Regions from separate parts of the Bradyrhizobium sp. CCBAU 051011 genome, predicted to be linked through region 2. Evidence: predicted binding sites of a transcription regulator. Region 2 holds the regulator's gene; the other holds the start of a gene.
What was found. Region 2 encodes PhoB, which activates phosphate uptake and scavenging genes when phosphate is short. Its sites were predicted from a motif close to TGTCATNNANCTGTCAT; they were not measured.
Positions count from the first base shown of each region.

Region 1: ACH79_RS29040 (choice-of-anchor I family protein) is a predicted target of PhoB. The motif match lies at 2,973-2,989, and genes of this name have one in related genera.

Region 1 covers NZ_CP022222.1:6,205,835-6,213,194, forward strand. The annotation lists gene ACH79_RS29025 (carbohydrate ABC transporter permease) at 1-550, shown strand, start outside; gene ACH79_RS29030 (carbohydrate ABC transporter permease) at 547-1,389, shown strand; gene ACH79_RS29035 (ABC transporter substrate-binding protein) at 1,408-2,697, shown strand; gene ACH79_RS29040 (choice-of-anchor I family protein) at 3,114-7,360, shown strand, end outside.
Region 2 covers NZ_CP022222.1:1,698,114-1,705,473, reverse strand. The annotation lists gene pstS (phosphate ABC transporter substrate-binding protein PstS) at 1-51, shown strand, start outside; gene pstC (phosphate ABC transporter permease subunit PstC) at 211-1,200, shown strand; gene pstA (phosphate ABC transporter permease PstA) at 1,205-2,050, shown strand; gene pstB (phosphate ABC transporter ATP-binding protein PstB) at 2,047-2,868, shown strand; gene phoU (phosphate signaling complex protein PhoU) at 2,880-3,596, shown strand; gene phoB (phosphate regulon transcriptional regulator PhoB) at 3,670-4,374, shown strand; gene ACH79_RS08165 (GcrA family cell cycle regulator) at 4,734-5,246, opposite strand; gene ACH79_RS08160 (aspartate aminotransferase family protein) at 5,746-6,954, shown strand; gene argF (ornithine carbamoyltransferase) at 6,954-7,360, shown strand, end outside.

The DNA.
Region 1 (7,360 bases), 4.5 Mb from region 2:
TGTGATGTCCACGATGTCGGCCATGGCGATCGTTTGGGGCACCATGCTGCATCCGACGATCGGGCTGGTGAATCGCGCCCTGGGCGTGATGGGTATTTCCGGAGTTAACTGGCTTCGCGATGAGCGCACGGCGCTGCTCGCTCTCGCCTTGATCGGCATATGGCAAGGCTTCGGTTTCGCCATGGTGCTGTTCGTATCCGGCCTGAAGGCTGTCCCGCAGCAGCTCTACGACGCGGCCGCCATTGACGGCGCCGACGGCATTCTGGACCGGCTGCGTTTCGTGACGTTGCCCATGCTGGGACCGGTCACCATGTTCGTCGTCATCTTGACGGCGACGCGGTCCTTCGAGGTCTTCGACAGTGTTCGCGTTCTGACCCAGGGTGGGCCGAACTATGCATCCGAAGTGCTGTTGCATCGATTCTACACCGAGAGCTTCGATTTCCTCCGCATGGGATATGGCGCAGCGCTCACCGTGGTCTATCTCGCAATCATCGTGCTGCTTACGCTGACGCAGGCGCGGCTTCTCGAACGGCGGGTCCATTATTCATGATCGCCCGCTTTCCAGACCGGCGGTTCGCTGGCCGGGTTGCCCGGCATTCGATTCTGATTCTCACCGCGGCTTTCGCGCTGCTGCCGTTCGTCTGGATGGTGAGCCTGTCGCTCAAACCGCCGGAAGAGATTTTTCAGTCCGACTTCCGCCTTTGGCCGACGGCCTTTCATGGGGTCGAGAACTACCGCGTCGCGCTAACCGCGGCGCCGATGTTCCGCTTCCTGTTAAACGGATTGCTGGTGTGCACGGCGATCTTCGCGCTGCAACTCCTTGCCTCCATTCCCTGCGCCTATGCACTTGCGAAGCTGCGTTTTCGCGGCAGGAACACCTTGTTCTCCGCAGTGCTGGTCGGCCTGCTGCTGCCGCCTCAAGCTCTCGCCATTCCACATTTCGTCCTGTTGAACGTGTTTGGGTTGCTGGACACTTATGCCGCGCTGATCCTGCCGTGGGCGATCTCTACTTTCGGCATTTTCCTGCTGCGGCAGTTCTTTCGGTCCATACCCGACGAGATCATTCACGCCGCCCGCCTCGATGGACTCGGCGAGTTCGAGATCATCTGGCGCATCATGATCCCCATGACAGCGCCGGCGTTGGCCGCCTTTGGCATCTTCTCGGTCGTGGCCCATTGGAACGACTTGTTCTGGCCGCTCATCGCGGTGCGCCGCGAGGAAATTTCCACGCCTGCGCTCGGCATCCTGCTCTTCCGTGACGATGAAGCCGGGCAATTCCTGGGTCCGCTGATGGCGGGCGCCGTGATTATCGTAGCCCCACTTCTCATTGCATTCCTGATCGCGCAGCGCCGCTTCATCGACGGCCTCGCTGTAACAACCATGAAGTAATCCAAATGGAGACCGCCCATGCTTGATCAAATCGTAACCCGGCTAAGTTCCGTGCTGGCCGGGGCCGCTGCCCTCACGGCAATTGGCGCCACCTCCACGCGGGCGGAGGTCACGCTCGATGTGCTCTACACCACACCCGGTACCTTCAATGCGCTGCATCAGGACTTGGCCAAGCGTTTCACCGAGGCGCACTCCGACATCAAGGTGAAGTTCCGCAATCCCGCAGCGAGCTACGAGGAGGCCGCGCAGCAGATCCTGCGCGACCAGATCACTGGTCGACTGCCCGATGTGGCTTTCAACGGGATCAACCAGATCGGCCTGTTCGTGGATCGGGGACTGGGCGCGCCGCTTGATGGCTTCGCCGCGGCAGATGGAGGGCTTGCAGAGCTTGGCTATTACCCGACGCTCGCGGAGCTCGGAAAATACAAGGGCAAGCTCTACGGCCTGCCGTTCGCCGTCTCGACGCCGGTGCTCTACGTCAATGCTGATCTGCTCGCAAAGGCCGGCACCGATGCGTCGGCGCTTCCAAGGACCTGGCCAGAGCTTACGGCTCTGGGCAAGACCATCGAGGCGAAAGCGGGCACTGCGGCTACCGGTTTCTATTATCAGTGGGAGCAAACCGGAAACTGGCTGTTCCAGTCGCTGGTGACGAGCAAAGGCGGCCGCATTCTCAAAGCTGACGGGTGCAGCATCGCCTTCGATGACGCACACGGCATGTGGGCGCTGAAGACGCTCGAAGATTTCGGTAAGTCGGGCATGCCGAATCTCGGGCTCGGTCAGGCCCGGCAATCATTCGTCGCCGGCAACATCGCGATGCTCGCTGATTCCACATCCTATGTGGCCGCGGCCGAGCGGCAGATCGGTGGTCGATTCCAGTTCAAGACCGTCGCGTTCCCGCTCGCTGTCGCCGACGGACGCCTTCCCGCAGGCGGAAACGTCGCCATGGTTTTCGCAAAGGACGCCGAACGCCAGAAGGCCGCCTGGAAATATGTAAAGTTCGCCACCGGTCCGGTCGGCCAGACCGCGATGGTCAATTCCACCGGCTATATGCCCGGCAACGAGATCGCCGTGAAGACGCCGGACCTGCTCGGCGCTTTCTACGCGAGGAGCCCCAACCACCTCACCAGTATCCAGCAGTTGCCGTTGCTGACGGAATGGGCGTCCTTTCCAGGCGATAATTCGCTGAAAATTATTGAGGTGATCAAGCACCATATGGAGAGCCTGGTCACAGGCAAACGTACGGCGGTGCAGGTCATGCCTGAGCTGGTTAAAACCGTGTCCGACCTTCTGCCGAAGTGCGGCGGCTAGTCTTGAACGAACTGACATCGGTGAGAGGGAGCAAATTGTCGCAGCAGTGATGCTGCGACTTCCTTTGCGGATGTCGGCATGAGGCGCCCTGGCCGATTCGCCGCCGCCGCCGTCGCTGCAACTGAGCGGAAATTCGCCGGATCGCACGGTCGTGTGCGTGCAAGCCGTAGGTTGAACGCGGAAAACCCAACCGCTGGTTCGCCCAAAGTTCTGCGCCGAGATAGCCAGCGGAGGCGCTCGCCATCTCGGTGGAAGACTTGCAATGGTTAAGAAACCGTCACCGCGCTGTAATTAACGCCATCCTACATTCCGCGCGCTGACGCTCCCTGTCGTCGCCAATAACAATTCTTCAATGCTGCGCGCGGTCCCCCTGCGCGCGCGACGGTTTCCTTTTGTCATTTCGCATGGAGATATCAATGGCTCTGGTTCCCGGTTCGATCGCCTTCATCGGTTACAACGCTGATGGCAGCGATGGTTTCGCGTTCATCGTTATCGATACGATCGATCCGGGTCAGGTCATTTACTTCAGCGACAATGAGTGGAACGGCAGCGCGTTCAATACGGGTGAGGGTGGTTTCTCCTGGACCAATGGCGCCTCCGCGCTTACGGCCGGAACGGTCGTCGAATTCCTGAGCACGTCGGCGACAAAATCCGTCAATATTGGCACGGTTTCCGCGGGATCGATTGCACTCGGCAATTCGGGCGAGTCGATCTATGCCTTCACCGGCTCCTCGCTGACCGCGCCGACCACGTTCCTCGCCGCTGTCACCAACAACAACGGCGGCTTCAACGGTGCGACCACCAGCGGGATGCTGACCAACACCGGCCTGACCGCGGGCTCCACGGCCTTGGTGCTGCCCGGCACCAGCGGGGCCGACGTGGCCGTCTACAATCCGGAGACGGCAGGAACCACGTTCGCCTCGCGCGCAGATGCTCTGGCGGCATTCAATGCCGGCTCCAATTTCGTGACGCAGGACGCCAGCGGCGACCAGGACGCCGACAATGTGACGCCGGACGGGCCGTTCCGGACCGATCCGCAATCGCCGATCGCCGGTATGATGTTCACTATCGGCGCGTCGCAGCAACCCCAGGCGGTCGCGTTCGCGGCCGGCTCGGTGTCGGTCTCACAGGCCGAGGGCAACACCGGCACGACGGCTTTCACCTTCACGGTGGAGCGGACGGGAGGTACGGTTGGCGATATCAGCTTCAGCGGCCAGGTTTCCTCGGCCGCGGCGGACGCTGCCGATTTCAGCGGCCAGGTTTCGGTGCCTTTCGCCTTCAGCGGCACGATCCCGGCAGGCCAGACTTCGGCGGTCGTGACCATCCAGGTCGCCGGCGATGCCGTCGTCGAAACCAGCGAGGCGTTCACCCTGACGCTGCAGACGGTCGCCAACAACAATGCCGCCATCACCGTAGCTCTCGGTGCGCAGGCCACCGCGACCGGCACGATCCAGAATGACGATGCGGTCGCGCCGGGCAACGTGATCAACGGCATCACCATCCTCGACGAAGCGCCATCGCTTGCTGGTGCTACGCCGGCGCCGGTCGCAAGCAATGCGATTCAACTCGTTCGTCTCGACAATTTCACCCCGGCGGCCGGCACCAATGCCGAGGTCGTGACCTTCGACGCCACCACCGATCGCGCGTTCGTGCTCAATACTATCGGCAACAAGATCGACATCGTCGGCATCAGCGCCAGCGGCGCTACCAGTTCCGTCGGGTCGATCGACCTCACCGCACTTGACGGTTTCGGCGGCGCCAACTCGGTCGCCGTCAAGAACGGCGTGCTCGCGGTCGCCATCACCAGCGATCAGCCCGGCGGCAATGGTTTCGTCGCGCTGTTCGATACCAATGGTGTTCTGATCAAGACGGTCGAAGTCGGCGCTGGTCCGGACCAGATCGTCTTCACTGCGGACGGATCGAAGCTTCTGGTCGCGAACGAGGGCGAGCCGTTCACGGTCGGACCGAACGTGGTCAATCCGGAAGGCAGCGTGTCGGTCATCAGTCTCGCCGGGGGCGCGGCCAATGCAGCCGTTGCGACCACGATCGAATTCGACGGGCTCAATGGTTTTGAGAACGTTCTCAAGCAGGCCGGCGTGAGCGTGCTCACCGGTCAGGCCGCCGCCGCCGACATCGAGCCGGAGTACATCACCGTCTCTCCGGATGGGTCGCGCGCCTATGTCACGCTTCAGGAAGTCAATGCCGTCGCGGTGATCGATCTCACCAACCCGGCCGCAACAAAACCGATCGCCATTCTGCCGCTCGGTGGCGTCGATCACAATCTCGCCGGCAACGCGTTCGACGGCAGCGACCGCGATGGTACTGCGAACCTGCGTACGGCTGATGTGATCGGCCTGCTGCAGCCGGATGCGATCGCAAGCTATTCGGTCGGCGGCTCCACCTATTTCATTACCGCCAACGAAGGCGATGCGCGCGTCAATCTCGACGATGAAGCCAATCTTGCCGATCTGACGCTCGACCCGACAGCCTATGCAAATGCGGCTGCGCTTCAGAACAACACCACAGGCCTCGGCCGGCTTCGTGTCCGCCAGGATCTCGGCGATACCGATGGCGACGGCGATATCGATCAGATCTACGCCTATGGCGGCCGCGGCATCTCGATCTTCAAGCAGAATGCCGACGGCACCATCACCAAGGTACGCGAGAGCGGCGGCGAGTTTGAGGCAATCATTGCCCGTGACTTCGCGGCCCGCTTCAACATCGACACCGCCGAGGGCGGCGGAGGCGGCGCCACAGACAACCGTTCCGACAACAAGGGGCCGGAGCCGGAAGGCATCGATATCGGCGTTATCAACGGCCGAACCTATGCCTTTGTCGGCCTGGAGCGCGTCGGGGGCGTCATGATCTATGACGTCACCGATCCGGCAAATGCCAGCTATGTCGGTTACCGTCCGCCGCTTACGGGCGAGGGCAACGCCCCGGAAGTCACCAAGTTCATCAGCGCCGAGGATTCGCCGACCGGCACAGCGCTCGTGCTGACGGCGAACGAGGGTAATTCGACCGCGGGCTTTGCCGGCTCCGGTCTCACAGTCTACGCGGCGCTGCCACAGGGTTACGCCCAGGAAGTGCGCGTGGCCTCGTCCTCGCTCACCGTCTCGCACAATGAGGGTAACAGCGGCGCGACCGCCTATTCGTTCGTCATCGAGCGCACCAACGGCACCATCGGCTCCGTCGATGTGTCGCTCCAGCTCGCCTCGAATGCCGCGAATGCGACGGATTTCGCCGGCGGTGCCGCCCTGCCGCAGATCATCAACGCGACGATCCCCGCCGGTCAGTCGTCGGTAACGGTTACCGTAAATGTTGCGGGCGACGCGGTATTCGAAGCCAACGAAACCTTCACATTGACCGTGACCGGCGCGTCGACGACGCAGGAAGGCGTCACCGCCGCGGTCAGCGCCACCCAGGCGGTCGCGACCGGCACGATCCAGAACGACGATATGATGCATATCTACGACGTTCAGGGTGCGGGACACCGCTCGGCGTTCGTCGGCCAGCAAGTGACCGTGCGCGGCATCGTCACCGCTATTGACGCGTCCGGCACGGAGAATGGCGGCAACAACCCTGTCGGTTATTACATTCAGGACGCGGTCGGCGATGGCGACTATCGCACCTCAGACGGCGTCTTTGTCTTCCTGGGCACCGGTGCCGGTGTCTCGATCCCGAGCGGAATCGTCGTCGGCGCGGAGGTGCAACTAACCGCAACCGTCAGCGAGTTTGCCAGCACGAACCAGTTGTCGACGACGCAGCTCAACCCGGTGGCAGGCACGACCAGCGTGCTGTCTACCGGCAACGCGCTGCCGACGGCCGTGAGGGTCGGCGATGTCGACAACCTCGCAACGGGCCTCGAGCGCAAACCAGCACTGGTGTCGCTCGGTGACGATGATGTCGATACCGCTCCTCCGGCCGGCACCTATGATCCGGTGAATCAGGGATCGGATTTTTGGGAGTCCCTGGAAGGCATGCGCGTCACGCTTGAAGACGTGCGCGTCACCAGCCCCTTCCATTCGGCGTTTGACGAGCAGTTCGTCACCCCCAACGTTGGCACCAACGCCTCGACCAATTCGCGTGGCGGCCTTACCATCAGCGACACCACGCCCGGAACGACGCAGCCGGCCGACAAGGTGTTCGACTTCAATCCAGAGCGCATTCAGCTGGACGATGAGGCGGGTGTTGCGCTGCCCACCAGCCTCCAGACCGGCGATCGCCCGGGCGATGTGACCGGCGTCGTCAACTACGCCAACGGCCAGTATGAGGTCAACACAACCGAGGCTTATGGTCCGGTGACGGCCGCGAACCTGCAAAAGGAAACCACGACCATCGTGGAGAATTTCGACCGGATTCGCGTTGCGACCTTCAACGTCGAGAATTTGGCGCCGGTCGGCCAACCGGTCGATGGTGCGCCGACGCCGGCGAGCAAGTTCGCCGGTCTTGCGGACGCCATCGTCAGCAACCTCAAGGCACCCGAAATCATTGCGCTCCAGGAGGTGCTGGACAATGACGGTGCCACCAGCTCGAGCACCACAAGTGCTTCGCAAACCCTGTCGCAGCTCATCGACGCCATTGTCGCCGCCGGCGGACCGCGTTATGTGGCTATCGACTCGCCGCCGATCGACAACATTGGCGGTATCCCCGGCGGCAATCA
Region 2 (7,360 bases):
TCGGTGGTCAAGCAGATCGAAAAGACCTGGTCGTCCGAGATCAAGAGCTGATCGGTCCAGCACTTCGCTACACGATCGCTCAACCCGGGATGCCCCGGGTTGAGCACCCCTCTCGGGACAGGAGAGGCAAGAACAAAGCGCGAGCCGAAAAAGCCGTGCACCGAAGTCCGGGTCATTGGGCTATAAGTACAGGGGATTGGCGTGGCAGAAATGACGGTTGATAGCGACGTAATGGATGCTGCTGGGCCCTATGATCGCGCGAGGGCTCTCAGCGCGTTCAAGCTCGGCGACGTCACCTTCTACTGGATCACGCGCGCCTGCGCGATCTCGGTTCTGCTCATCCTCGGCGGCATCATCATTTCGCTCATTGTTGGCGCCTGGCCCGCCATCCGTGAATATGGCGCAGCCTTCCTGTGGACGCAACGCTGGGCGCCCTCGGCCGATCCGCCGGTGTTGGGCGCGCTCGGCCCGATCTATGGCACGCTGATCACCTCCGTGATCGCGATGATGATCGCCATTCCCGTCGGCCTCGGCATCGCGATTTTCCTCACCGAGATCTGTCCGATCTGGCTGCGCCGTCCGATCGGACTTGCCATCGAACTGCTGGCCGGCATTCCCTCCATCATCTACGGCATGTGGGGTTTCTTCGTGCTGGGCCCGTTCCTGGCCAACACCTTCCAGCCGTTGATGATCAGCGTGTTCGACGGCGTTCCCGTGCTGGGGACGATCTTCGCTGGTCCGCCGTCCTATCTCAGCTTGTTCAACGCGTCATTGATTCTGGCGATCATGGTATTGCCCTTCATCACCGCGATCTCGGTCGACGTCTTCAAGACGGTCCCGCCGGTGCTCAAAGAGGCCGCCTACGGGGTGGGGTGTACCAACTGGGAAGTCGTTCGCAACGTGGTGATCCCCTACACCCGAGTCGGAGTGATCGGTGGCATCATGCTGGCGCTCGGCCGCGCGCTCGGCGAGACCATGGCGGTGACCTTCATCATCGGCAATTCGTTCAAGATCCAGTCCTCGATCTTCGCGCCGGGCACCACGATATCCGCCGCCATCGCTTCCGAATTCGCCGAGAGCGACGGGCTACATCAATCCGGCCTGATCCTGCTTGGCTTGCTGCTGTTCGTGCTGACGTTCTTCGTTCTTGCTGCCGCAAGGCTGATGCTGATGCGGCTGGAAAAGAAAGCGGGGAACTGAGATCATGAATCCGATTTACGTATCCCGCCGCCGCAACAACATCATCGTCAAGTTCCTTTGCCTGGGCGCCGCGTTGTTCGGCGTGACCTGGCTGGCGCTGATCCTGTTCACGCTGTTCTACAACGGCGTCACCGGGCTCAATCTCGCCGTCTTCACCCAGGATACGCCGCCGCCGGGTTCGACCGATGGCGGCTTGCGCAACGCCATCATCGGCTCGATCATGATGACCGTGATCGGGGTCGGCATCGGCGCGCCGCTCGGCCTGTTCGCAGGTACGTATCTCGCCGAATACGGCAAGCACGACAAGCTCACCTCGGTGATCCGCTTCATCAACGACATCCTGCTGAGCGCGCCGTCGATCATCATCGGCCTGTTCATCTACGGCGCCATCGTGGTGCCGATGGGCGGCTTCTCGGCCTTCGCCGGCTGTCTGGCGCTCGCCGTGATCGTGATCCCGGTGGTGGTCCGCACCACCGAGGACATGCTCGGCCTGGTGCCCAATCCCTTGCGCGAGGCGGCGTCCGCGCTCGGCATGCCGCGCTCGCTGGTGATCCGGCGGATCGCCTACCGCGCCGCGCGCGCCGGCCTGATCACCGGCGTCCTGCTGGCCACCGCCCGCGTCGCCGGCGAAACCGCGCCGCTGCTGTTCACCGCGCTGTCCAACCAGTTCTTCAGCCTGGATATGACCAAGACGATGGCGAACCTGCCGGTCACCATCAACAACTTCGTCCAGAGCCCCTATGCCTACTGGAAGCAGCTCGCCTGGGCCGGGGCCCTGCTGATCACGCTCACCGTACTTGCCCTGAATATTGGCGCGCGCATTCTTGGCGCCGAGAGGACATCCAAATGACCGATCTCTCCGTATCCGTGAGTTCCGCGAGCGGGCCCGTTCCGCAGGTAGCGCTGCCCGAGGCCGCGCCGAAGGTGACCGCCCGCGGCCTGAACTTCTACTATGGCGAACATCACGCGCTGAAGAACATCAACCTGACGCTCGGCACCCACCGCGTCACCGCCTTCATCGGCCCATCCGGCTGCGGCAAGTCCACGCTGCTGCGGATCTTCAACCGGATGTACGACCTTTATCCCGGCCAGAAGGCGACCGGTCAGCTGATGCTCGACCAGACCAACATCCTTGACCCCAAGCTCGACCTCAATTTGCTGCGGGCCCGCGTCGGCATGGTGTTCCAGAAGCCGACGCCGTTCCCGATGACGATCTACGAAAACATCGCCTTCGGCATCCGCCTCTATGAGAAGATCTCGAAGTCGGAAATGGACGGCCGGGTCGAGAAGGCGCTGCGCGGCGGCGCGCTGTGGAACGAGGTCAAGGACAAGCTGAACGCCTCCGGCCTCTCGCTGTCCGGCGGCCAGCAGCAGCGGCTCTGCATCGCCCGCACGGTCGCTGTCAGGCCCGAGGTAATCCTGTTTGACGAACCCTGTTCGGCGCTCGACCCGATCTCGACCGCCAAGATCGAGGAACTGATTCAGGAACTGGCGGAGGACTACACCATCGCCATCGTCACCCATAATATGCAGCAGGCGGCGCGCGTCTCCGACAAGACCGCCTTCATGTATCTCGGCGAGCTGATCGAATTCGACGACACCAACAAGATCTTCACTTCGCCGAGCGACCGACGCACCCAGGATTACATCACCGGCCGGTTCGGCTGAGGAGACAAGACATGGCTTCCGAGCACACCGCCAAGGCGTTCGACAGCGACCTTCAGGAACTCACCCGCCTGGTCGCGGAGATGGGCGGCCTGGCCGAACGCATGATCACCGAATCTGTCGACGCGCTGGTCCGCCGCGACGTCGCACTCGGCAAGCGCGTCGTCGCAACCGATGTCGAGATCGACCGCCTGCAGCATTTGATCGAGGAGCGAGCGGTATTGACCATCGCCCGCCGCCAGCCGATGGCGATCGACTTGCGCGAAATCGTCGGCGCCATGCGCGTCGCCACCGATCTGGAGCGGATCGGCGATCTCGCCAAGAACATGGGCAAGCGGGTCGCGGCCCTGGAGAACGATTTCCAGCCGCTGAAGCTGATGCGCGGCCTCGAACACATGACCGATCTGGTGCAAACGCAGGTCAAGTCGGTGCTGGACGCCTATGCCGCGCACGACCTGCCGGCGGCAATGGCGGTCTGGAAAGGCGACGAGGAAGTCGACGCCATCTGCACCTCGCTGTTCCGCGAACTTCTCACCTACATGATGGAAGACCCGCGCAACATCTCGTTCTGCATTCATTTGATGTTCTGCGCCAAGAATATTGAGCGGATCGGCGACCACGCGACCAACATCGCCGAAACCGTGTTCTACATGATCGAGGGACAGCAGATGCTCGACAAGCGCCCGAAGGGCGACATGACGACGTTTGCTACGACCGTGCCGAATAGTTGACGTAGCGTTTTCGAGCGAAGTGGAGGCCGGTTCGCGTGAAGAAAACGCGTCAGACAGAAGAGGCAAGAAAAGGATGAGCGCACGCATTATGGTGGTCGAGGACGAGGAAGCGCTGACCACGCTGTTGCGCTACAACCTCGACGCTGAAGGCTATGAGGTCGAGACCGTAGGCCGCGGCGACGACGCCGATACGCGGCTGAAGGAGCGCGTGCCCGACCTCGTCGTGCTCGACTGGATGCTGCCGGGCCTCTCCGGCATCGAGCTGTGCCGCCGCCTGCGCGCTCGCCCCGAAACCAAGCAACTACCGATCATCATGCTGACCGCGCGCGGCGAGGAGAGCGAGCGGGTGCGGGGGCTTGCGACCGGTGCCGACGACTACATCGTCAAGCCGTTCTCGGTGCCGGAACTCCTGGCGCGGGTGAAAGGCCTGTTGCGTCGGGCAAGCCCGGAGCGGCTCGCTACCGTGCTGACCTATGGCGACATCGAACTCGACCGCGAGAAACGCCGCGTCGCGCGCTCCGGCCGCCAGATCGACCTCGGCCCGACCGAATATCGCCTGCTGGAATTTTTCCTCGAACATCCCGGCCGCGTGTTCAGCCGCGAGCAATTGCTCGACAGCGTCTGGGGCCGCGACATCTATATCGACGAACGCACCGTCGACGTCCACATCGGCCGCCTGCGCAAGCTGCTCAACCCCGGCCGCGAGCAGGACCCGATCCGTACCGTGCGCGGCGCCGGTTATGCGCTGGATGACCGGTTTGCCAAGGTGGAGCCGTAAGGCTTCGCTATCATCCGCGCAAACTCCACCGTCGTCCCCGGCAAAGCGGCAGCTCTCTCATCGTCATTGCGAGCGAAGCGAAGCGAAGCAATCCATAGTGCCACGCGGCAAGTATGGATTGCTTCGTCGCTTTCGTTCCCTTGCGCAAAAGCTTCGGCGTTTGTCGCTGGCAATGACGGTGGTTGCCGCATCGGCGATCCGGGTGAGGGGGCACAGGTCTATCGATAGACCACAATCGCGGACAGAGTCCCTCACCCCAACCCTCTCAGCGCGAGCTTCGCTCGTCGTGGCCCCGCAAGAGCGGGGCGAGGGAGCGCACCTTGCGCGGAGCGCTTACGTCTCGCGCAAATGAGCGCGCCTTACCTCGTCTGCTTCGGCTGCTGCCGCCGCCGATCGGCGGCCGGTTGATACGCCACGCGCGAGTGATGCGCGCAGTAGGGCAGGCCGCTGAGCGCCTTGCCGCCGCAGAAGAAGAATTCCGGGCTCGAAGGATCGCCGACCGGCCAGTGGCAGGTCGCCTCGTTCAGTTCGAGCAGCGACAGCCGCTGGCTCATCGGCACTACATTGTCGAAGGCGACCGGATCGGCCTCGATCTCCACCTCGAAAGCGTGCGCCAGCGCGGTGTTGCCGCGCGAGACCGGGCGCGACACCCGCATCATCTGCTGGGCGGCGGGGCGTGCCTTGCGCTGCCGCGGAGCGGCCGAGGAGGGACTCTTGGCTCGGCCGGACAGGCCCAGCCGGTGCACTTTGCCGATTACGGCGTTTCGCGTCACATTTCCGAGTTCCGCGGCAATCTGGCTCGCGGACAATCCGGCTTCCCAGAGCTTCTTCAGCTGCTCGACGCGATCGTCGGACCAGGTCAAAACCGTCATCGTAATCTTCCCTTCGCATCGCGCCGGCCAATCGAGGGCAGCGCGGGCGATGTCATTCGTCTCAAAAATCCCTGCGGTCAGAATCCCTTAGCCCTCGCCGGGCGCGTTAACCGCGCCCGAACGTTTACGCCTGCACAAATGGACTCTTAGGGATCAGAACTGCCGCACGAGATGTCGTACCCGACAGCCCAAACGCTACAATATGGCGTGACTCGGGCGCAAGAGTCCGCGCCCCAACGTCCACATCTTCTGACATCTAGGCGTTTCACTGCGTGTTTTCCACCACACCGCAATCCTACGGATTTTGGCATCTTGCACTGCAGGAAAGGCCGTTCCGTGGCGTGTTGACAGCGCTCCCGGCCGACATAGAATACCTCTCACGTGCCGCCCTTAAGAGGCGGCACGTTTCGTTTTCGCCAGACCGGCTGCTGCCGCGTTCGCGCCACTGCCTGCGTGTCCCCGGCCGGTCAACCTTCAGTGCAAACCTTTTGTGATTGCCATGACCAATAGCGCCACGTCGCATCTGCTTCCCGTCTTCGCCAGGGTCGATCTCGGCTTCGAAAGCGGCGAGGGCTGCTGGCTGACCGCAACCAATGGCGAGCGCTATCTCGATTTCACCTCGGGCGTCGCGGTGAATGCGCTGGGTCACTGCCATCCGCATCTGATCAAGGCGCTGCAGGAACAGGCGACGAAACTCTGGCACATGTCGAACCTGTTCAAGTCGCCCGATGGCGAGAAGCTGGCCGCGCGGCTGTGCGAGCAGAGCTTTGCCGACCTGGTGTTTTTCTGCAATTCGGGCGCCGAGGCGATGGAAGGCGTGATCAAGGTCGTGCGCCGCTATCAATTCTCCAAGGGCCATCCCGAGCGCTATCGCCTCGTCACCTTCGAGGGCGCCTTCCACGGCCGCACGCTGGGCACGCTCGCGGCCACCGGCTCCGCCAAATATCTCGAAGGCTTTGGCCCGCCCATGGACGGTTTTGACCAGGTGCCGCATGGCGATTTGGAAGCCGTGAAGAAGGCGATCGGTCCCAACACCGCGGGCATCCTGATCGAGCCGGTGCAGGGCGAAGGCGGCGTGCGCTCGGCGCCGCAATCCTTCTTCAAGGCGCTGCGCCAGCTCTGCGACGAGAAGGGCCTGTTGCTCGCGTTCGACGAGGTGCAGACCGGCATGGGCCGCACCGGCGATCTGTTTGCCTACAAGCGCGTCGGCGTCACGCCGGATGTGATGTCGCTGGCGAAAGCGCTCGGCGGCGGTTTTCCGATCGGTGCGGTGCTGGCGACGGCGGAGGCCGCGAGCGGCATGACGCCCGGCTCGCACGGCTCGACCTTCGGCGGCAATCCGCTGGCGATTTCAGCCGCCAACGCCGTGCTCGACGTGATGCTGAAGCCCGGCTTCTTCGATCATGTGCAGAAAATGTCGCTGCTGTTGAAACAGAAACTCGCCTCGGTGGTCGATCGCTATCCTGCCGTGCTCTCGGAAGTGCGCGGCGAGGGACTTCTGGTCGGCGTCAAGGCCGTGGTGCCCTCGGGCGATCTCGTCAATGCGTTGCGTGACCAGAAATTGCTCACCGTCGGCGCCGGCGACAATGTGGTGCGATTCCTCGCGCCCTTGATCGTGACCGAGGCCGAGATCGATCAATCCATCCAGATGCTGGAACGCGCCTGCGGCGCGCTGTCGGCTACGCAGTTGAAGAAGGCGGCGGGATGATGAGCAAGTCCGTCCGCCATTTCCTCGACATCAACGAGTTGCCGCCAAAGGAGCTGCGCAACATGCTGGCGCTGGGCGCCGACATGAAGGCGAAGCTCAAGGCTCATGAAAAGGGCAAGAAGCCGCTCGAAGGCAAGACGCTGGCGATGATCTTCGAACGTCCCTCGACCCGCACGCGCGTCTCGTTCGACGTCGGCATGCGCCAGCTCGGCGGCGAGTCGATCATGCTGACGGGCGCGGAGATGCAGCTCGGCCGCGGCGAGACCATCGCCGACACCGCGCGCGTGCTGTCGCGCTATGTCGATGCGATCATGATCCGCATCCTCAACCACGATGCGCTGCTCGAGCTTGCCGCGCACGCCACCGTGCCCGTGATCAACGGCCTGACGCGGCGCTCGCACCCCTG